Regions from separate parts of the Psychrobacillus psychrodurans genome, predicted to be linked through region 2. Evidence: predicted binding sites of a transcription regulator. Region 2 holds the regulator's gene; each other region holds the start of a gene.
What was found. Region 2 encodes CtsR, which represses protease genes until heat stress. Its sites were predicted from a motif close to ATGGTCAATAAAGGTCAAACA; they were not measured.

Region 1 (7,923 bases), 940 kb from region 2:
GAACAAATCTATTATTTGCAGCTCAAGAAAAAGGTACACAATATGGAACATTTGTATATACACCTGATTTTTCTTTGATAAAGGAAACGATTCAGCAATCAACGGAGGGAGAATGAGCAATGGATAGTCTTCAAAAGCACGAAACGGAAGTTGTAATAATTACTGGAATGTCGGGTGCTGGAAAGACAGTGGCTATCCAGAGTTTTGAAGACCTTGGCTATTACTGCATTGATAATTTACCACCGGAATTATTGAGTACGTTCATCAAACTAATGATAGATTCGAATAAACAACCTCGAAATATTGCAGTTGTGATGGACTTGCGTGGTGGGGAAATGTTCCATTCTTTAGCAGACTCTGTTAATGAGCTACAAGAGACAACAACTGTTACGCCTAAATTATTGTTTTTGGATTCCGGTGATGAAGTATTGGTAAGAAGGTATAAGGAAACACGTCGTTCTCATCCACTTGCTAACTCTGGATTACCTTTAGAAGGTATTAAAAAAGAAAGACAAATGCTCTCTGATTTAAAGGGGAGAGCACAATACATTTACAACACTTCCAAGATGAAACCTCGAGAACTGAGAGAAAAAATACAAGAAGAATTTTCTTCTAAAAGCAGTCAAGTATTTACTGTAAACGTTATGTCCTTTGGATTTAAGCATGGTATTCCAATAGATGCGGATTTAGTATTTGATGTACGTTTTCTTCCTAATCCATATTATATAGAAGAGCTACGCTTGAAATCAGGACTTAACGAAGAGGTATCCAGCTACGTATTAAAATGGGTTGACACTAAAACATTAATCGAGAAGCTAACGGATTTGTTCAATTTCATGATTCCTCAATACAAAAGAGAAGGAAAAACCCAACTAGTAATTGCATTTGGATGTACCGGAGGGCAGCATCGCTCTGTTACACTAGCAGAATACTTCGGGAAGTCATTGAGAGCAGAAGACAAAACCATAATTACGCATCGTGATGTCGTCATTAGAAAGGAATGAAGGAATGGAACCTACAAAACGCCGTAAAAAACTAGTTATACTCGGTGGAGGTACGGGTCTATCTACGTTACTTCGTGGCTTGAAAAAATTTCCACTGGATATTACGGCAATCGTAACAGTCGCAGATGACGGAGGAAGCTCTGGGCGACTTCGAGATGAATATGATATACCACCTCCTGGGGATGTTCGAAATGTATTAGCAGCTCTTTCAGATGTCGAGCCATTAGTGGAGGAAATGTTCCAGTATAGATTTTCTCATTCAGCCGAATTGGAAGGGCATTCACTGGGGAATTTGATGCTAGCTGCATTAACATCCATAACAGGTGATTTTGCCCATGCCGTAACTGAAATGAGTCGAGTACTAAATATTCGTGGGAAAGTGCTACCGGCGGCCAATCAAATAGTAACTTTAAATGCTATATTTGAAGATCAAACGACCGTAAAGGGAGAATCTAAAATTCCGTGCTATGGCAAGAAAATTGAAAGAGTATTTATTACTCCTCCAGATGTGAAACCGTTACCAGAAACTATTAATGTCATTCGACAAGCTGATGTTATTGTTATTGGTCCAGGAAGTTTATATACAAGTATTTTGCCGAATTTATTAGTGCAAGATATACAAAAAGCGATTAGAAAATCTAAAGCGAAGAAAGTTTATATTTGTAATTTAATGACACAGGCTGGTGAGACTGGTAATTATTCGGCGTATGATCATGTAAATGCATTGATCGAACATGTCGGTGAGAACTTCTTGGATGCTGTGTTAATAAGTAAGGAAGAAATTCCTGAAAATGTGAGATATTTGTATAAACAAGAACAGGCATCTCCTGTTAGAATAGATATTGACCAATTAGAAAAGTTGAATATTGATATAGTAAAAAAAGACATTTCAGTCGTTCATGACGGTGCTGTTCGGCACGATGCAACGGAAGTAGCGAAATGGCTTGTAGAATACGCAGACGGGTTAAACGTTTAACCGTCGAGGAGAAAGGGGGAAACGGAATATGTCGTTTGCTTCTGAAACTAAAAAAGAGATGACTCAGGAAGAGTCTGAACCTTGTTGTGCACGAGCAGAGCTTTCTGCACTCATACGCATGAATGGTTCACTTTCATTTAGCAACAAAATGTTAAGCTTAGACGTTCAAACAGAAAATGCAGCTATTGCTAGAAGACTATATACATTAATAAAATCGTTATACCCATATCAAGTTGAATTACTTGTTCGAAAGAAAATGAGATTGAAAAAGAATAATATATATATTTGTCGTATTCGCGAAGGGGCAAAAAACCTGTTAGAGGATCTTCAAATTTTAATGGATGGTTTTCAATTTGAATACTCCATTTCCAAAGAGCTTGTGCAAAAGAGTTGCTGTAAACGAGCTTATTTAAGAGGAGCCTTTTTAGCAGGAGGGTCGGTTAATAATCCGGAAACCTCATCTTATCACTTAGAAATTTATTCTTCATATAAAACACATAGTGATGCACTGGTAGATTTGATGAATGAATATGAACTGAATGCGAAAACAATAGAACGAAAAAAAGGGTTTGTCGCATATTTAAAGGAAGCAGAAAAGATTTCTGACTTCTTAAGTATTGTGGGAGCCCATAGAGCTTTACTGAAATTTGAGGATGTCCGTATCATTCGAGATATGCGAAATAGTGTAAACCGTCTTGTTAATTGCGAAACGGCGAATCTGAATAAAACAATCAGTGCAGCCATTCGCCAGGTAGACAATATTCGGTTTATCGAGAATTCTATCGGCTTAGATCAATTACCAGAAAAACTTCGTGAAATAGCTAGGTTACGAGTAGAGTATCAAGATGTTACACTAAAAGAACTAGGTGAAATGGTTTCTACTGGCAATGTGAGTAAATCAGGTGTAAATCACCGATTGCGAAAAATAGATGAAATAGCAGATGCGCTTCGTAATGGAGAGACAATTTAAAGAAATGGGGAGTAGACAATGGCAGAACAGCAGGTAGAAGTAAAATTATCTTCAGGACTTCAAGCAAGACAGGCTGCACTTTTTGTACAGGAAGCAAATCGTTATATCGCAGACGTCTATTTAGAAAAAGATACTAAAAAAGTAAATGCGAAGAGTATTATGGGAATTATGAGCTTGGCAATCAGCAAAGGAACAAAGGTAAGTTTAAGTGCTGATGGTTCCGATGCAAAGGAAGCAGTAGAAGCTCTAGCTAATTTCATCTCGAGTGAATCTTAAAAATGAACGGCCTCACTAGTCAATTTAGACGAAAGGGCGGTTTTTTTTATATTGTGCTTATTTTCGTTTCAGGTGGACGCTTTCCGCGGGCGAGGTCGAGCCTCCTCGGGCGGCGCTACGCTTCTTCCCTGCGGGGTCTCAACTTTCTCGCTTTTCCCGCTGGAGTCGCCACCTTTCACTACAATCAATTAAGTGAGTAGTATCCAAATTGAAGATTTAGTATAGCTTTGCCTTGAACTCTTAACTAAGCTGAATTATCCAATATAAAGGAATTAGAAAGTATTTGCAGAATAACTATTTACATTGGGTGAAATAAACTGCTTACCATTCATTGAAGAGCAAAATAAGGTGGTGGTTGTATGAAAAATACTATAAAAATATTCATTCTTGTGGTAATAACTCTCTTAATCTCAATTGTGTTAGTAAGAATTCAATTATCGAATAATATACAAATAGAAAACGTATTGACTGAGGAGTTTTTCAGAAGCGAAACTAGTTTAAGCATAGAGAAAATAAATAATTTAACTTTTACAGAAATTAATATATCTGAAAAAAATCAAACGGAAATTAAGGAACTATTTAAAGAATTGAAGCTAAAAAGAACGGATGATTCTTATTCTCCACTTGATGCAAAATACAGGATAGTATCAACATCGAATCCGGATGACCAAATGTATATATTTGTTGGTGAAAATAGAATTGTATTTCCCCATAAAATTAGTGCAGGGTATAGCATAAAAAATAATGATGAGCTTATAGAGGAAATAGAAAAGTTATTGAATTAAGTATTTTCATAAAAAGGGTGTATCAAAATTTAGGTGAACTTTTTATGTAGAAATGGAAGTATAACTTGTTTGTTAAAGGAGATATGGATTGGAAAATATTAATAAACCAAATATCGCACTAATTTTAAGTGCGCAAAGAGCACTTTTTCGTGCTATAACTAAAAATACAAAAGCCATTTACGCAAAAATTGAAAATAATAATCTTATTTGGAAAGTATACTTTGATGAAATTCCTACAGAGGAAGAAAAAGAAATGCTTAGTATAGCTGCGACAGAAATTATATGTGATTTTCCAGAAATATATTCTGCTGATGAACAATATATTCACCATCCAGAACCAATAAACTTTAAAGATATTAAATATTATAATTGGCCATATACACGGTATTGATTGAGGATTAGATCCTTATAGTTAGTACCTAAATGAAAAATCAAGAATTATAAAAAACTCCCAAAGGAATATACCTTTGGGAGTTTAAATCAATTTATTATGATTTTTTCATTTCGCTACGATCGATAATGTGATCGATTAAGCCGTATTCTTTTGCGCGTTCAGCTGTCATGAAGTTATCACGATCTGTATCACGTGAAACGACTTCAATTGGTTGACCAGTGCGCTCAGCCATGATGTTATTTAATTTATCGCGTAAGAATAAGATACGTTTTGCAGCAATTTCGATTTCGGTTGCTTGCCCTTGTGCTCCACCAAGTGGTTGGTGAATCATTACTTCAGCATTTGGAAGCGCATAGCGTTTACCTTTTGTACCTGCTGTAAGTAGGAATGCACCCATAGAAGCTGCCATACCGATACAAATTGTTTGTACATCAGGTTTGATGAACTGCATTGTATCGTAAATTGCCATACCAGCTGTGATACTTCCGCCTGGGCTATTAATATAAATAGAGATGTCTTTTTCTGGATCTTCTGCTTCAAGGAATAATAATTGAGCAACGATCGAGTTAGATACGTTATCATCAATACCACTTCCAAGCATAATAATGCGATCTTTTAATAATCGAGAGTAGATGTCATATGCACGCTCTCCACGATTAGTTTGTTCAATAACAGTAGGAATTAAATTCATCCTGATTGCCTCCTTCAAAGGTGGTTTAAATTAGTTAGTTACTGAGAAAGGTTCCCTCAGTTGTAACTTTATCATACACATTATGGTCAAGGAAGGTCAAATATTAAGCTTGAAAAAGTTCGCTTGAATTATATTCCTTCTATTTGTATAATAGATAAGTCGCTTGCCCTTGTAGTGTAATGGATAACACACAAGCCTCCGAAGCTTGGAATGTGAGTTCGATCCTCGCCGAGGGCATAAAGTAAAACTACCAACAGTGGGGATTTTTCATCCCCCACCTACTTTTTTCTTAAAAGTGAAGGTAGGTATAACAAGTTATGTAAAGCACCCTATATGCTTAGGGTGTTTTTTTGTTTTCTTTATTTCTTCTATCGTACGATACTGCATAAGACTCATGTCTAAAATGGAGAATTGGATCATCGGGCAATTCAATGCCTTTTCCAACGATAGTAGGGTCGAACAATAGGCTTTCTGTAGGAAATATTTTATTATTAATTGTTAATTGACCGATTAAAATCTTTTGTCTGTCTGTTGGCCAAGTATCGGTAGGATCATCTGTTGCGTCTGTATCCTCTGCTAAACGTATAAATAACTCGAATGATACAGTTCCTTTATCGAGTCGTTTCTCTAAATCCTCACTCAAATAATTAGTGGACAAATTTATGCTGCTAAGGAAGGAAGATGATTTTTTCTCCTTTAAGGGACGCCACTCGTATTTTATGGCTTGCCGCTTACCTTCAGCATTCACAAGATAGAAAGCATGTATAGGATAATAATGCAGGGCAGCGTAACTAATAGGGGGTTGCTTTAGCTGTTCCTTGAGTGCGAGTAATGTTTTTTTGTGCTCTGGGAAGGTAGTGAGAAGTTGTACAATTCCTAGACCTAGATCAATTGAATGAACCCCCGTTTTATGAGAGCCTAAAATTTTCAGCATTTCAATAAAAGTTTTTGGATCTTTTGTTATGAACATCGGAATGGTGGTACATACTTGATGACTAGTAGAACCATCTGGTTGATGAAAATGAATAGACATTCCTTTTGCCGGAGATAGGAAATCTGCTGCAGTAGGATCTGGTGGGCTATTAGAAAAACGGACTGTAGCGGGCACTGGTTCTGATTGAAGATGGGGTGCTGTTGTATAAGGAATCGCTTTCCCGTTTGGAGTAAAAACTGCTTCATAAAATTCGCCTTTTGCATGTGCACGACGATGGCCAGGGAATTTTCCTTGAAGCTGTTCCAACGTATTAATAGCATCATGTGGTAGTGTATTGCTCATCAAAATCACCTCATTTTTAGAATGAAAAGAAAGATATCATTTAATAATCATTACCACTGAATAAATTAACTAAACAATGAAGTACTGAAAAGTAGTCATTTGCAGCAAAAAGACTGCTCATCTTTGGAAAATCCAAACCTTTTTTATCTTTAATAATGTATTTACTTGCGGAAGATGTTGGCTTACTTGCGCTTAAGAAAGAGTTACTTGCACTCTTTATCGGATACTTGCGTTCTGCCTAAGTTTACTTGCTTTCAAGAGGAGTTTACTTGCTAAACGGAAATTTCATCCAATTGGTATTCACTCTTAACGATGACCACCCGTTTATTGAAGGAATAAAACAATGGATCCAATATTTAAAAGTAGTAATACATCAATTGAACATCATTACGGTAATTGAAACTTATATTTCCTTATTCCGTAAATAATATTAGGTTTTGTATTTTCGAATTAAAGGTACAATAATACTATATTTACTGAAGAGGTGAGAGAAATGAAAAAGTTACTAGTGCCAATTATTATTGTCATTGTAATTATTGCTATTATTGCAGGCGTATTTATGGCAAGCTATAACGGATTTGTTGACAAAGAAGAAAACGTTAATAATGCATATGCACAAGTGGAGAATCAGCTACAAAGAAGAATGGATCTAATCCCAAACTTAGTTAATACTGTTAAAGGTTTTGCAGCACATGAAGAGGAAGTGCTTGGGAATATCGCAGACGCACGAACTAAGTTGGCAGGGGCTGGAACACCAGAAGAACAAGCGGAGGCGAATGATGAATTGTCAGGAGCTTTGAGCAGATTATTAGTAGTTGTGGAGAATTATCCAGATCTTAAGGCGGACGCCAACTTTAAGCAATTGATGGATGAGCTTGCTGGTACAGAAAATAGACTATCTGTAGCTAGACAAGATTATAATACAGTTGTTTCGGATTACAATAAAAAAGTAAAGCGTATGCCAGGGAGTATAGTAGCTTCTATGTTTGGCTTTGATGAGAAAGAATACTTCCAATCAGCCGAGGGAGCGGAGGAAGCACCAGTAGTCGATTTTGAAGGAGATGGAGAGTGATGAAGAAAAGTGCTCGTGTCCTATCATTTGCACTTCTCCTCACTTCATTATTCCCATTATTAGCACTTGCTGAATCTAATTATCCAGCTGCTATACCTGGGGAACTATATGTCCAGGATTTCTATGATGTTCTCTCAGAAGAGCAGGAGCAGGAGATTGAAGCACTTGGACAAAACTTAGAAAATGCTACTGGTTCTCAAATTGTTGTAATGACAGTCGAGTCTTTAGATGGACAGGATGTTGCGACCTATGCAGTAGATGTAATGCGTGGATATGGTATTGGTGATGAGGAAAAAGATAATGGGGTCCTATTAATCCTGGAAATGGATCCAAATAAAAGCGGTAATCGTGATGTTTATATTGGCGTTGGCTACGGTTTAGAGGGTGCCTTACCTGATGGAAAAGTTGGAAGGATATTAGATGAGTACACTTACCCTTTTCTAGAGCAAGGAAATGCACCGGGAGCTATTTTATCTACA
Region 2 (7,923 bases):
GTGAAGTTGCTCCAACGGCTACAAAAAGAAAAAAATCTAACTTACTTGTTTATCGCACATGATTTATCGATGGTCAAGTACATCTCTGACCGAATAGGGGTCATGTACCTAGGGCATATGGTAGAACTAACTACGAGTAACCAACTGTATGATGAACCACTACACCCCTATACACAGGCATTGTTATCCGCAATTCCGATTCCAGACCCTGATATAGAGGAATCACGGGAACGTATTCTATTGCAAGGAGAGCTTCCGAGTCCTATCAATCCACCTTCTGGTTGCGTGTTCCGTACAAGATGTGCACACGCTATGTCTATTTGTACAGACAAAAGACCGGTTTGGAAGGAACAGGAAGCAGGGCATTTTGTGGCATGTCATCTTTATAATTAAATGGCTTCTTTATACCAAGTGTTGAAGTAGAAATCATTTTTATTGAAGATTTGTTCATTTGTGTAAGGGCACTTAAAGCTTCTATATCTGCATTTTTCTATTCAGGTAGAGGCTAGATTTTTTGTAGATTTCTACTCGTTCAGTTGTCTTAAGGTGGATAGGGTTTGTATATGACCTTGCATATTCATTGTGTTTAATAGAATTCTTTTATTCTAATTAATGATTAATTACTACTCGCTTTATTGATTGCAGTGGAATGTGGCGACTCCAGCGGGATAAGCTAGAAAGTCGAGACCCCACAGGGAGCGTTTATAGGAACGAAGGCTAAGTATTAAAATGCGTATGTCGACAATTTATAATTAGCATCATACTGGCCCAAGGAGGCTTGGCCTCACCCGCGGAAAGCGTCCGCATGAAACGAAAATCAGCAGTATTATTAAAGTCCTTTATTCAAAATAGCAACTTGCATAATTATATGTTGACAGATTGCTAATACTTGTAGTATTCTGAAAATAACTTAAAGAAAGGAGTGAGGCATTATGGCAAATCTATATACGTATCCACGAATCAGTAAGTTCATGATGTCCCACTCTGTATGTCTCTAACCAGATACATGCTTCTTTACTAATGACCGGGAAACCATGACTGCTGATTTGTGCAGTCATGGTTTTTTTATACGGAAAATTAGGAGGAAGTAAAATTGAATTTAATCGAACAATATGGATGGAATAATAATTGGGAAGAAAAAATGACAGGTAGTGGAATCGCGGGTCGCGTTCTACTGGAACATAAAAATTTATATAGGGTTATGACCAATGAAGGAGAGTTACTAAGTTCACTTTCCGGGAAATTTAAGTTTGAGCATAATAGGGAAGCATTTCCGGCAGTTGGAGACTGGGTAGTGCTTGATCAGATGCCCGGTGAGGAAAAAGGAATCATTCATGAAGTGCTTCCTCGCAGCTCGCAGTTCTCTAGGAAAATGGCGGGATTGACTACGGAAATTCAATTAATCGCTGTAAACGTTGATTTTGTATTTTTGGTTATGTCACTTAATCATGACTTCAATGTCCGTAGACTAGAGAGATACCTATTAGCGGCATGGGATTCAGGGGCGACGCCGGTTGTGGTGTTAACGAAAAAAGATACCTGTGAAGACCTAGAATATTATATTAAAGAAGTTGAGGCTATTGCATTTGGTGTAGATATATTTGCAGTGAGTAGTGTTACAGGAGAGGGTATTGATCTTCTGGGGAATCTATTGGCTGCACATAAAACTGGCGCACTTTTAGGATCTTCAGGAGTAGGGAAATCCTCTTTGATTAACGCATTATCAGGTGTAGAAGTAATGGCTGTAAATGATATAAGGACAGATGATAGTAAAGGGCGCCATACGACTACACATAGAGAACTGACGCTGTTACCACAAGGGGGCTTATTAATTGATACACCTGGTATGAGGGAGTTTCAGCTTTGGGATACGAGTGAAGGAGTTAGTGCTAGCTTTCAGGACATCGAAGACCTAGCGTTAGCGTGTCGCTTCCGTGATTGCCAGCATGTAAAAGAGCCGGGCTGTGCAATTCAAGAGGCTATTTACAATGGTACGCTCAAACGAGAACGATACAAAAGTTATGTAAAACTAATGAGAGAGCTTGCACATATCGATCGTAAAAACGATGCAATAGCTAAAAAAGCTGAAACGAATAAATGGAAGCAAATAGCGAAGTCCCAACGAAATAATTATAAAAAGAAAATCTGATTATAGATAGGTGATAACGAATGATTCAATTAGTCAATCACAATGATGAAAAAGTCGCTGAGAGTATTCTATCAATTCAACTACCAGCATATAAAGTTGAAGCTGATTTAATAGGATTCGATGGAATACCACAGCTTTTAGATACAGTAGAAAATATAAAAAGTTCTAAAGAACAATTTCTCGGGAAGTTGGATGGCTCGAAATTAGTAGGTTTTCTTTCTTATGAAGGTACAGAGGAACTAATTGACATTTGTAGACTTGTAGTAGATCCTAATCATTTTCGAAAAGGAATTGCATCAGAGTTATTAAGTTATCTATTAAACGTCTATGGAAATGAAAAAAAGATAGTTGTATCAACTGGTGCAAAAAATACACCAGCAATCACATTATATGAAAGACATAATTTTACAAAATTAGTGGATGTCGAAATAGAACCCGATTTCTTTATTACTCAACTAACGTATGAACGAAAAAAGATTTAATGAATAGGAATATTCATATTAATATATCCTAAACTACAAACGACTGTTTGTAGTTTTTTTCTTTTTTCAGGGCAAATCGTATCAATTGCACATGCGAAAAATTCTCGTTATAATATAGTCAAAGTTAGTCAAAGTCAGTTTGTGAGAAGAGGTGAGAAGATGAAAAATATATCTGACATAATTGAAGGGTATTTAAAGGCTATTATAGAAGAAGGAAGTAAGGAACAAATTGAAATTAAGCGAAGTGAAATTGCAGAAAAGTTTCAGTGTGTTCCATCTCAAATAAATTATGTTATCAATACAAGGTTTACCCAAGATCGAGGATACTTAGTAGAAAGTAAACGAGGTGGAGGGGGATATATTCGAATCCTCCGCGTTCGAGCTCATACGAAAGCTGATTTAATAGAGCATATTATACAGACACTAGAAAACGGGGCTTCTGAATCCGTTACCGAAGATATTGTTTTCCGGTTAATCGATGAGGATGTTATATCTAAACGTGAAGCAAAACTTATTTTAGCAGCTTTAAATCGAACGACTTTAGCAATTCCGCTTCCTGCGAGAGATGAACTACGATCACGTATACTATGTGCCATGTTATTAACGTTAAAATATGAAAAAAGTGAAAAATGAACGGGGTGTGTTGAAAGGTGATTTGTGAAAATTGTAAGCAAAGACCAGCTAAAGTAACGGTTACGCAAGTGCATAACGGTGAACACTTTGAAAGACATTATTGTGAGGTCTGTGCAAATAGCCTCCACCCGTTTTATGTAGAGTATAAACAAGATCCGTTATCTCTACATCAGCTATTATCGAACTGGTTTGGTCAAACAGAACAGCAGCCAATGCAACAAAAACAACCTAAAAATATGATCGTATGCGATGAATGCGGTTGGTCGATACAGCATTTTTTAGATGAAGGGAAATTTGGTTGTGCAAATTGCTATAACAGTTTCCGCAAGCAGTTGCCTAATGTATTTAAGAGACTACATAACGGCAATACAACGCATATTGGAAAGGCTCCAGGTGCGCTTGGGGAGAAAATTGCTATTAAAAAACGAATAGAAGCAATTCGTTCTCAAATGAAAGATGCGATTGACACTGAAAGTTTTGAGGAAGCCGCAAAGTTAAGGGATGAAGCGAGAGATTTGGAAAGTCAGCTTTCTACAGGAGGTGACCAAACTGATGTCAATTGAACGTTTTTTAGACAACTCAATTTCTAGTTGGATGGCGGGAGAGGGTAAGCATTCGGATATTGTTATGAGTACAAGAATTCGCTTAGCAAGAAATCTGAATGGCTATCGTTTTCCTTTAGCATTTACAGAAGATGAGGCGCATAAAATTGACCAATCTGTTTCCTCCACTTTGTTGGACGCAAGTGACGAATTACAGATGCAATTTTCTTCCATCCATATAAAGGATGTATCTGAACTAAGTCGTCAGGTGTTAGTAGAAAAACATTTAATCAGTCCAAAGCTTGCTAACTCGCCAATGACTGGCTCTGTTTTATTGTCAAATGATGAATCCGTTAGTGTGATGGTCAACGAAGAGGATCATATTCGTATACAATGTCTTTTTCCAGGGCTTCAAATTCAAGAGGCCTATGCTCAGGCAGATGTGTTAGATCGTGTTTTAGATAAGGAATTACCATATGCTTTTGACGAGCAGTTTGGATATTTAACAAGCTGCCCTACCAATACAGGTACTGGTTTACGTGCATCTGTAATGATGCATTTACCCGCATTAACGATGACGAAGCAAATGAATAGAATCGTCACTATCATTTCAAGACTAGGAATGGTTGTAAGAGGAATCTACGGAGAAGGTAGTGAAGCGCTCGGTAATGTATACCAAGTGTCCAACCAAACCACACTTGGTAAGTCAGAAGAGGACATACTTGCTGATCTTCAGAGTATTACCGAACAAATTATTCAAAAAGAAAGAGAAGCACGGGATGCACTTCTAAAGCATTCGGCCAATACACTAGAAGACCGACTATATCGATCTTTAGGAACTTTATCATTTGCCCGTATTATGGCGACAGATGAAGCGGCAAGATGCCTATCGGATGTGCGATTAGGGATAGATATAGGACTCATTGAAGATGTGGATGTGACTATATTGAATGAATGTATGGTGTTTATGCAACCAGGATTTCTACAAAAATATGCAGGTACTTCATTGAACACCTCTGAGCGGGATATGTTTCGCGCAAAGCTGTTAAGGGAACGATTGCAAAAAGAAGAAAAACAGAAAACAAAAGGAGAGGAATCTGAATGATGTTTAATCGTTTTACACAAAGATCTCAAAAAGTATTACAACTAGCACAAGAAGAGGCTATTCGCTTAAAGCATGAATCTATAGGGACAGAACATATATTACTTGGTCTTATCCGAGAAGGTAGTGGAATTGCTGCAAAAGCATTAGAAGCAATAGAAGTAGATCTAAAAGTAATCGAAACAGGGATCGAGGAACTAGTAGGAGCTGGTAAGGAAGAAGTTGGACCAATTGTTAACTATACACCTCGTGCGAAAAAGGTGATTGAGCTTTCAGTAGATGAGTCTCGAAAACTAGGTCACTCATACATTGGAACAGAGCATCTATTACTAGCGTTAATCCGTGAAGGAGAAGGAGTAGCAGCTCGTGTTCTAAATAATGCAGGAGTAAGTTTAAACAAGGCTCGTCAACAAGTTCTTCAATTATTAGGAAGTACAGAGCAAGCACATGGTAATGGGAACAATGGGACTGCTCCAGCTAGTACACCTACACTGGATGGTCTAGCTCGTGACTTAACGCAAATTGCAAGAGAAGGTACGCTAGATCCTGTAATTGGGCGCAGCAAAGAAATTACAAGAGTAATTGAAATATTGGCTCGTCGTACAAAAAACAACCCAGTTTTAATTGGTGAACCAGGTGTTGGGAAAACGGCTATAGCAGAAGGGCTTGCGCAGCAAATCGTACAAAATGAAGTGCCAGAAATACTACGTGATAAACGTGTAATGACGCTAGATATGGGTACAGTTGTTGCTGGTACAAAATATCGTGGAGAATTTGAAGATCGTTTGAAAAAGGTGATGGATGAAATTCGTCAAGCCGGCAATGTTATTTTATTTATCGATGAACTTCATACATTAATTGGGGCTGGTGGAGCAGAGGGTGCTATTGATGCTTCAAATATTTTGAAGCCTGCTCTTGCTCGTGGAGAAATCCAATGTATAGGTGCGACAACATTGGATGAGTATAGAAAATATATTGAAAAAGATGCTGCACTAGAACGTCGTTTCCAACCTATTCAAGTAGACGAACCTTCAGTAGATGAAGCTATCCAAATTATTTACGGTTTACGTGATCGTTATGAAGCACATCACCGTGTAAAAATTACAGATGCGGCGGTAGAAGCTGCTGTCAAAATGTCTGACCGTTATATTTCTGATCGTTTTCTACCAGATAAAGCAATTGACTTAATAGATGAAGCGGGATCTAAAGTACGTTTACGTTCGTATACAACACCTCCCAATTTAAAAGAACTAGAAGCAAAACTAGAGGCGATTCGTTCTGAGAAAAATGCTGCAGTGCAAAGTCAGGAATTTGAAAAAGCTGCATCATTCCGTGATAAAGAACAAAAGCTTAAAGATGAACTAGAAAAAATGAAAAACAATTGGAAAGAAAAGCAAGGAAAAGAAGAGTCTGAAGTTACAATAGAAGATATTGCAGCAGTGGTGTCTATGTGGACTGGTGTACCAGTATCCAAGCTAGCGCAAACAGAATCTGAGAAGTTATTAAAACTGGAAGATAAATTACATGAAAGAGTTATTGGTCAAAGTGAAGCAGTCGACGCAATTTCAAGAGCTATTCGTCGTGCTCGAGCGGGACTGAAAGATCCAAAACGTCCTATTGGTTCCTTTATCTTCTTAGGACCTACTGGTGTAGGGAAAACAGAACTTGCTCGTGCTCTAGCGGAAGTGATGTTCGGAGACGAAGATGCGATGATTCGTGTAGATATGTCCGAGTACATGGAAAAGCATTCAACTTCTCGTCTAGTTGGTTCTCCTCCAGGATATGTTGGTTTTGACGATGGTGGACAATTAACAGAAAAGGTACGTCGTAAACCATACTCTGTTATCTTATTAGATGAAATTGAAAAGGCTCATCCTGATGTCTTTAATATTCTTCTTCAAGTGTTAGAGGATGGCCGATTAACAGACTCAAAGGGCCGTACAGTAGATTTCCGTAATACGGTAGTTATCATGACATCGAATGTCGGTGCGGATGCACTTAAATTCAACAAATACGTTGGGTTTAACTTACAAGAAGGTGGCAAGACAGACTATAAAGATATGAAAGGTAAAATGCTAGAAGAGTTGAAGAAAGCATTCCGCCCAGAGTTCTTAAACCGTCTGGATGAAATGATTGTGTTCCACTCTCTGGAAAAAGACCATTTAAAACAAATTGTTTCATTAATGACAGACCATTTAGCAAAACGTTTGAAAGAACAAGGTATTGAATTAGAAATTACAGAAGCAGCACAAGATAAAATTACAACCGAAGGATATGAACCAGAATATGGTGCGCGTCCTTTACGTCGTGCAATACAAAAACATGTAGAAGATCGACTTTCCGAAGAGCTTTTAAAAGGGGAAGTATTAGATGGGCAACATGTAATATTTGATGTTGAAGACAATGAGTTCGTCGTTCGCACGAAAGCTTTAGTTACAGAAGGTTAATATAGCGGGCATTCCGAAAAATAGTTCGGAATGCCCTTTTTTATAAAAAGTAAGAAAATAGGTTTTTCATAGCTTATTGCTTAGTTGGTAAGATTGGACAAAGTTACTATAGTGATAAGACCGTTAAATCAATGAAACTATTCTGTAGGATGAAGAAAGTAGATTTTCTTTTAAGTAGTGGAAATACAGTGAGATAGTAAGTGTTCACTTAATAAAGAAGCTAAATAGCAAACGAAATTGTATCTTCGAGAGCTTGCTTTATGAATAGGAAAGTGTCTTTTTACTAGTTATCTAAAAACGCACTTACCTGTTTCTAAAAGTTGTAGAAGGGACACGAATAGACAAACTAGTATTCCTAGAAATGGACTCGGACATAATATAGCGAAATGTCTTTACAAAGCCTTCGAAAATGCTAGGAAAAGGTTTTGTACATATAGGATAGGGTATTTTTTACCCGATTTTTCTTATTACATAGGAGGTATTATGGCTAAAAAGAAAACGAAGTTTATGTGTAATTCATGTGGATACGAATCCGCAAAATGGATGGGAAGATGTCCTGGATGCGGCG
Region 3 (7,923 bases), 1.3 Mb from region 2:
AAAGCAGATAGCGGGTCTTGGAAAATCATTCCTATTTCTTCCCCACGAACTTCGTTTAACTTTTCCTCTTCCAATAGCGCAAGGTTTTTCCCCTTATAAAGAATTTCTCCTTGGACTCTTGTCTTGTTATGATCATACAATCCAATGATAGAAGTTGCTAAAGTAGATTTCCCACAACCTGATTCACCAACTATTGCAAGTATTTCATTTTTTCTTAAGGTGATGGATACACCATCAACCGCATCGTAATATGTATCTTTTATGCGAAAACCAGTATGTAGGTCTTGTATCATTAAAAGCTGATCTAAGTTGTTCAACGTATTACTCCTTTCAATCATCACTTTTCTAAACTATTAATTTAGCAAGATAATTACTTATTCAATTTTTACATTTTTCTGTTTATTTAATTCTTAAGATAAAGTCTATTACAGTTTTATTACAATCGCAATATTATTTTTTTATTATTTACTCAATTTAGTCTTTTTTGAATATTTGGTCACGCTATAAATCTATTAATACCAATACATTTGGATCTCTTTTAATAGTTAAAATTATTTTTTGCAATATTAACCATTCGTCATGTTTCAACAAATTATCTTATTAAAACGTTGTTCTCTCGTCTAAAGCACTAGTGTTACAACGCTTTAAATCGTTGATATTTAAACATATAAAAAAGCATTTCCAAATTTTACTTGGAAATGCTTTTTGAGAAGAATTTATATTTTTTTGAATAAAATACTTGCATTATGTCCACCAAAACCTAATGAATTACTCATAGCGAACTCAATATCCGCTTTTCTAGCGGCATTTGGCACATAATCTAAATCACATTCTGGATCTGGAGTTTCTAGATTCATCGTCGGTGGTAAAATTCCTTCTTTTAATGCTAAAACAGTGAAGATTGCTTCCACTCCACCAGCGGCTCCTAGAAGATGACCCGTCATTGACTTTGTAGAACTCATCGCAAGTTTATATGCATGCTCTCCAAAAACAGTTTTCACTGCCATTGTTTCAAAATGATCATTATAAGGAGTGCTCGTTCCATGTGCATTTATATAATCGACTTGCTCTGGTGTGATTGTCGCATCCTCTAACGCTTGTTTCATCGCACGTGCTGCTCCTTCTCCACCCGGAGCTGGAGCCGTAATATGATGCGCATCACCTGTGGAACCATATCCGATAATTTCTGCATAAATTTTCGCACCACGAGCTACGGCATGTTCATATTCCTCTAAAATAATAATCCCTGCACCTTCTCCGATTACAAATCCATCACGATTGGCATCGAATGGACGAGAAGCTTTTTCCGGATTAGTATTTAACGTAAGTGCTGTATTTGATACAAATCCTGCTACCGACATGTGAGTAATTGGAGATTCTGCACCACCTGTAATCATTACGTCTGCATCTCCACGTTCAATCACCTTAAATGCATCTCCAATAGAATTTGTACCGGATGCACAAGCAGTTACCGAGCATGAATTAATAGCTTTCGCGCCAAAATGAATTGACACTTGCCCTGCTGCCATATCTGGAATCATCATTGGAACAAAAAATGGGCTAACTCGGCGTGCTCCTTTTTCTAAGAAAACACGAAATTGAGCCTCATAAGTTTCCATTCCACCAATCCCAGAGCCAATCCACACTCCTGTACGAAGACCCACTTCTTCTGTAATGGTAAGATTTGCGTCTTCCATCGCCATGATAGATGCAGCTAATGCATAATGGGTAAAACGATCCATTTTTCGTGCTTCTTTTCTTTCGATATACTTTTCAATATCAAAATCTTTCACTTCAGCTGCAACCTTTGCTGCAAATTGTGATGCATCTAGTCTTGTTAGCATACCTACACCAGATTTACCTTCTTTTATACCCGACCAAGTTGTTTCAATATCATTACCTAGTGGTGTAACAGCGCCTAAACCAGTTACTACTACCCTGCGTTTCTTCATGAATTATTCATCCTTCCAAATTGTAAGTTTATTTTCCCCATTTTAGTGCAATTGCGCCCCAAGTTAAACCTCCACCAAAACCAACCATTACAATGACATCATCGTCTTTTACTTTACCATTTTTCACTTCTTCATCTAGAGATAGAGGTATGGAAGCCGAAGATGTATTACCATACTTATGGATCGTTTTAGACATTTTTTCAATAGGTAACCCTAGTCTTTCTCTAGAAGATTCCATTATACGGATATTGGCTTGATGTGGAATTAACATGTCAATTTCTTCTTTATTTAACCCAGCTTTTTCTATTACATTTACAGCAGATTCACCCATCTGTCTTACAGCAAATTTAAAAACTTCTCGTCCGTTCATTTGAAGATGCGGACCTTCTTGCGATAAATGCTTGCCTCCACTACCATCAGCACCAAGCTCGAAGGATAAAATACCACGACCTTCAGAAACTTTACCTATTATCGCAGCGCCAGCACCATCTCCAAACAAAACTGCTGTGTTTCTATCTTCCCAATTAGTAATTTTAGATAGTTTTTCTACTCCGACTACAAGGACGTGTGAGTAAGTATTAGACTCCACAAATTGCTTCGCTGTTACTATCCCATATATAAATCCTGCACATGCTGCCGACAAATCCATTGCAGCGGCATTTGTTGCACCAAGTTGTTCTTGTAGCATAGTTGAAACACTTGGAAATGGTCGATCTGGAGTTACCGTTGCTACAATTATTAAGCCAATTTGATCTGCAGTAATTCCTGCATCTTTTATTGCCTCTTTAGCAGCTTTCACCGCCATATGAGAAGTGTTTTCTTCTGAGTCTGCAATTCTACGTTCTTCTATACCAGTCATCGTTCTTATCCATTCATCAGATGTATCCATTCTTTTCTCAAGGTCTTCATTTGTCAAAATATGTTCAGGTGCATATGTACCTAAACCAATTATTCCTGCATTCATGAATGTTCCTCTTTTCTTATAATCTATTATTAGTACCTGGTATTAATAATAACGAATTTATGTATATTTTTCAACAACAGAGTTTCTTTTACCAAATATTCTTTTGTAATATGCTATGCTATGGTATGATACATATATAAAATTAGCGCCTGAGGTGAAATTACATGCAATATATAATGACATTTGTCTGGTCAGTACTTTTAGTTTCTATGTTAAATTACGTAGTAAGTTCCGTTCAAAACGTTGAGTTTGTATTCATGAATGGTATTATCATGTCCATTCCAGTTGCAATTATGGTTTTAATCATTGCTGCAATCATTCCAAACGAACCAGTAGCTAAAGCACATCACTAAAAAACAGCCTTCCTTCTTGGGAGGCTGTTTTTATATTCCTAAAATTCCTGTGGATTTTGCATGTTCATTTTTATATGAAAGCAATTATAAGCTATTCAAGATAGAAAAGCTCATATACACGTTTTACGAGAAAGCTTGGTGCTAGAGCATATTTTCTTTTCATCAAAAAACCATAGATAAATCACAATTTATAGGTGAGTTATCTATGGTGTATTTACCGATTAGCTCTCAATCGATATTTTTAGTTTATCTTCTTCCATTATAGCCACTATTTTGCTGCCCGGAAGAACGGTACCTCCGATTAAAAGTTTGGCCACTGCTGTTTCTAAATAACGTTGGATGTAACGCTTTAATGGTCTCGCTCCAAATGCAGCATCTGTTCCTTCTTCAACAATCCACTGTGTCACTGATTTATCCACCTGTAACTCAATTTCTTGTTGCTGTAATCGTTTTTGAAGTTGTTTCACGTATTTCTCCGTAATTTTAATAAAATGGTGCGTTGTCAATGAGTGGAACATAATGATGTCATCTAATCGATTTAATAATTCCGGTTTAAAATGCTCACGTAATGCACTCATAACAAGGTTTTCTTCTTGTTCAGAGACTTCCCCCGTTGTATTCGCTAAATATACTGAACCAATATTGGAAGTCAAAATAACAATGGTATTCGTAAAGTTAACAATTCTTCCTTGGCTATCTGTAATTCTTCCATCGTCCATCAATTGTAATAAAATATTAGCAACATCTGGATGCGCTTTTTCTATTTCATCTAGCAGCACTACTGAGTATGGATTTCTACGTACTGCTTCGGTTAATTGGCCACCTTCCTCATAACCGATATATCCTGGCGGCGCGCCAACTAAACGGGAAACACTATGTTTTTCCATGTATTCAGACATATCAATACGGATAAAGTGCTCCTCAGAATCAAATAAGTTAGCTGCTAGTGATTTAGCAAGTTCCGTTTTTCCGACACCAGTAGGTCCTAAGAATAGAAAAGAACCAATTGGTTTATTTGGATCCTTAATACCCGCTCTTGCACGCCACACAGCTTCTGTTACTAATTGAACTGCTTGGTCTTGTCCCACTACGCGCTCTCCTAGTGTTTCTTTCAGCCTTAAAAGTTTTTCTCTTTCGCCCTCAACAAGTTTTGTAACTGGAATTCCCGTCCATCTGGATACGATTGAGGCAATTTCTTCTGCTGTTACTTCTTCGCGCAGTAACCGTGTTTCTGAATCTTCATTGATTTGATTTTCATATACTTGAAGTTCTTTTTCTAGTGTTGGAATTTTCCCATGACGAAGTTCAGCTGCATTGTTTAAGTCGTATTGGTTTTCAGCTTCTTCTAATTCTCGACGATAACGATCCAGTACTTCTCGTTTTTGCTGTATTACTTGAATGGCTTCTTTTTCTAATTGCCATTTATTTCGCATTTCACTAGTCGAAGCCTCTAGTTCTTTCAAATCTTTACGCAATTGTTCTAGTCTTTTCTTACTTGCATCGTCTTTTTCTTTCATTAATGCTTGTTCTTCAATTTGAAGCTGCATCATTTTTCTTGTAACTTCATCGAGCTCCTGTGGCATTGAATCGATTTCTGTTCGAATCATTGCACATGCCTCATCGACTAAGTCGATTGCCTTATCAGGTAAAAACCTTTCTGTAATATAACGATTAGAAAGCTCGGCAGCTGCAACGATTGCCCGATCATGTATTCGCACACCATGATGTAGCTCAAAACGTTCTTTAAGTCCACGTAAAATAGATACTGTATCTTCTATTGAAGGCTCTCTTACCATCACTTGTTGAAAGCGTCTTTCAAGAGCTGGATCTTTTTCAATATACATTCGATATTCATCAAGTGTAGTAGCTCCAATACAATGTAACTCACCTCGTGCTAGCATTGGTTTAAGCATATTCCCAGCATCCATTGCACCATCAGATTTTCCAGCACCAACTATTGTGTGAATTTCATCGATAAACAAAATAATTTGTCCTTCACTATCTTTCACTTGCTTTAAAACCGCTTGAAGACGTTCTTCAAATTCTCCTCGATATTTTGCACCGGCGATTAAGGAACTCATATCAAGCTCAAAAATTTCCTTCTCTTTCAATCCTTCAGGTACATCTTTACGCACAATTCGCTGTGCTAAACCTTCTACAATAGCTGTTTTCCCTACCCCTGGTTCTCCAATTAGTACAGGATTATTTTTCGTTTTTCTTGAAAGGATACGAATAACATCTCTAATTTCCTGATCGCGGCCAATAACAGGATCCATTTTCCCCTCTCTAACTGCAGTTACTAGATTTCTACCGTACGTTTCTAAAGGACTTTTTTCATCTTGTTGTTTCATTTGCATATGCAAACCTCTCCTTATGAAATTAGTTTGACCTTCTTTGACTATTATAAGTATAAGTCCTTAATAATAACTTTGTAAAGAAATATGGCTAATAGTATTTCTCTAATATATCTTCTAAATATGCTATTATATAAGAAGGTGCACATGAAAACGAATGTGAATGAAGGAAAGGAAGTAATAATTATGAATGAACATAGCTCCAATTCACAGGGTATACATGCACTGTTCGAACAATTTGGAACCAACTTAAAAGTAGATAAGGATCGTCCTGTTTTCTTAGAAGGTGAAAGTGCAGAAGATATCTACCTCATCAAAACAGGTACAGTACGCATTAGTAAGGATACTGAAAGCGGTAAGATGTTGACTTTACGAATTACTGGAAATAATACATTTATCGGAGAAACATCTATTTTCTGCGAAACTATTTATCATTCTGTCTCAGCTAATGCGATAGAAACAACTCAATTATTAGTATTACCACGCACAACGTTGGAAAAATATTTATCAGATTGTTCGTCTCTCATGATGGAATGGATTCAAGTAATGCAAATGCATAGTTTGAAAAACGAGACTCGCTTTAGAGACTTGTTGCTTCATGGGAAAAAGGGTGCGTTATTATCCACCTTAATACGATTAACAAATACTTATGGGATAAAACAGGAGGATGGAAGCATTCTCATTGACTATGCTATGACCAATCAGGAGCTAGCCAACTTCTGTGCGACAAGTCGAGAGGTCGTAAACCGAATTTTAAATGATCTAAAGAAAAAAGATGTGCTTTCTTTAGACAAGGGAATGATTACGATTCATGATTTACAGTTTTTACGAACGGAAGTAGAATGTGATAACTGCCCACTTCATATTTGTCGGATTGACTAGTATAGGAAGCTGCTGAAATATTTCAGTGGCTTTTTTTATTGGTAAGATTTTATTTGGTTGAGTTCTGAGTGGGTTGGGTTTACTTCAAGTTGCTGTAGGTGATAAACGGTTTAGATTGGGGTGAACTCCATAATAATAAAAGTCGAATCTTGTATGATTCGACTTTTATTATATATGGTATATTTTATTACCTTACCCCAAGAGCTATTTTAGCGTAGCGGGACATATTGTCTTTTGACCATGGTGGGTTGAAGACAATATTTACATCTGTATCTTTTACTTCAGGTAGTTCACCAAGTGCAGTTTTTACTTGATCGACAATCTGTGGACCCATTGGGCATCCGATGGATGTTAATGTCATTGTAACTTTTGCAATATCTTCATCTGCTAATTGTACATCATATACTAAACCTAAATTGACAATATCAATACCTAGTTCAGGGTCGATAACATTCTCAAGAGCGGCCATCATACTATCCTTCATATCTTGCTCTGTATCTTGACTCATTTTGAAAACCTCCTCTATTCTATTCTGGTTTAACAGGCGGAAATACTACCATCTCAACTTTTCAAAAGAAAATCAGAGGAAATGGTGATAATAAACAGCCTGTAATTCGCCGATTGGTTCGGACCAACAAGATGTTGGTCACTCAGGAATTGCCTAAGTTCCTTTTCCATTAATGGGGATAAAAAAATTCCCAATAATAGAAGTTTCACTTTATATCTTAATCATATCAAACTCGTCAGTTTATGCCAAACTGTTTGCAAGCCACTGCATAGAAGTTAGCATTCCTTTTCGTGATACTGCATGTCCTGCTGATTTTTCATTCATTAGGACTATATTCTGTTTATCATATTGTTTTCTGAGAGCGGCAATGAATTGGGCAGTTGGTTCATATGGTACAACAGGATCCTTTTCTCCATGCCAGAAAAATAGTGGTGTTTCAATAAGGTTATCCGAATGAATTGATGCATCAAAAGTCGATAAGGTGTCGAACATATTTTTCTTCTCTTCTGCATTTAATGGTACTTTGAATCCTTTTTGCTCTACGGAAGCAATTTGCGCTTTGGCAAGTTCTACATAACCAGGTGTTCCCATCATAATAGCAGCAGCATCAATCCAAGGATATGCCGTTAAACAACCTAAAGTAGTAATCCCACCCATAGAAGTTCCACCGATACCAATTTTTTGTCCGTTGAAATAGCCACGCTTTTCTAATTCATGCTTAATATGTCCAACTTCTTCAATAGAAGTTAAAACAATTTCCCAAAAACGTAAGCTGATTTCTACATCATCTAATTTCTCGTCTCGTTCTCCATGCAAATGTGCATCTGGTAGAATGACTCGACAACCTTGTTGAACAAGCTGATATGCATAATGTAGGTTATGCTCTTTTCCACTTTCAAATCCGTGTAAA

Region 1: clpP (ATP-dependent Clp endopeptidase proteolytic subunit ClpP) is a predicted target of CtsR. The motif match lies at 5,179-5,199, and genes of this name have one in related genera.
Region 3: ACQCPR_RS05140 (ATP-dependent Clp protease ATP-binding subunit) is a predicted target of CtsR. The motif match lies at 5,651-5,671, and genes of this name have one in related genera.

Annotation. Positions count from the first base shown of each region.
Region 1 is NZ_CP189791.1:2,926,436-2,934,358, reverse strand. It holds gene ACQCPR_RS14440 (NUDIX hydrolase) at 1-116, shown strand, start outside; gene rapZ (RNase adapter RapZ) at 120-1,004, shown strand; gene ACQCPR_RS14430 (gluconeogenesis factor YvcK family protein) at 1,009-1,980, shown strand; gene whiA (DNA-binding protein WhiA) at 2,009-2,950, shown strand; gene ACQCPR_RS14420 (HPr family phosphocarrier protein) at 2,969-3,226, shown strand; gene ACQCPR_RS14415 (hypothetical protein) at 3,586-4,011, shown strand; gene ACQCPR_RS14410 (hypothetical protein) at 4,100-4,402, shown strand; gene clpP (ATP-dependent Clp endopeptidase proteolytic subunit ClpP) at 4,500-5,096, opposite strand; tRNA gene ACQCPR_RS14400 (tRNA-Arg) at 5,262-5,333, shown strand; gene ACQCPR_RS14395 (catalase) at 5,434-6,372, opposite strand; gene ACQCPR_RS14390 (hypothetical protein) at 6,642-6,800, shown strand; gene ACQCPR_RS14385 (LemA family protein) at 6,866-7,444, shown strand; gene ACQCPR_RS14380 (TPM domain-containing protein) at 7,444-7,923, shown strand, end outside.
Region 2 is NZ_CP189791.1:3,866,511-3,874,433, reverse strand. It holds gene ACQCPR_RS19270 (ABC transporter ATP-binding protein) at 1-393, shown strand, start outside; gene rsgA (ribosome small subunit-dependent GTPase A) at 1,142-2,149, shown strand; gene ACQCPR_RS19260 (GNAT family N-acetyltransferase) at 2,170-2,631, shown strand; gene ACQCPR_RS19255 (CtsR family transcriptional regulator) at 2,791-3,264, shown strand; gene ACQCPR_RS19250 (UvrB/UvrC motif-containing protein) at 3,282-3,827, shown strand; gene ACQCPR_RS19245 (protein arginine kinase) at 3,817-4,911, shown strand; gene ACQCPR_RS19240 (ATP-dependent Clp protease ATP-binding subunit) at 4,908-7,355, shown strand; gene radA (DNA repair protein RadA) at 7,839-7,923, shown strand, end outside.
Region 3 is NZ_CP189791.1:1,113,866-1,121,788, reverse strand. It holds gene ACQCPR_RS05160 (ABC transporter ATP-binding protein) at 1-293, opposite strand, end outside; gene fabF (beta-ketoacyl-ACP synthase II) at 717-1,952, opposite strand; gene ACQCPR_RS05150 (beta-ketoacyl-ACP synthase III) at 1,981-2,916, opposite strand; gene ACQCPR_RS05145 (YjzD family protein) at 3,081-3,269, shown strand; gene ACQCPR_RS05140 (ATP-dependent Clp protease ATP-binding subunit) at 3,491-5,626, opposite strand; gene ACQCPR_RS05135 (Crp/Fnr family transcriptional regulator) at 5,771-6,505, shown strand; gene ACQCPR_RS05130 (metal-sulfur cluster assembly factor) at 6,693-7,013, opposite strand; gene ACQCPR_RS05125 (prolyl oligopeptidase family serine peptidase) at 7,254-7,923, opposite strand, start outside.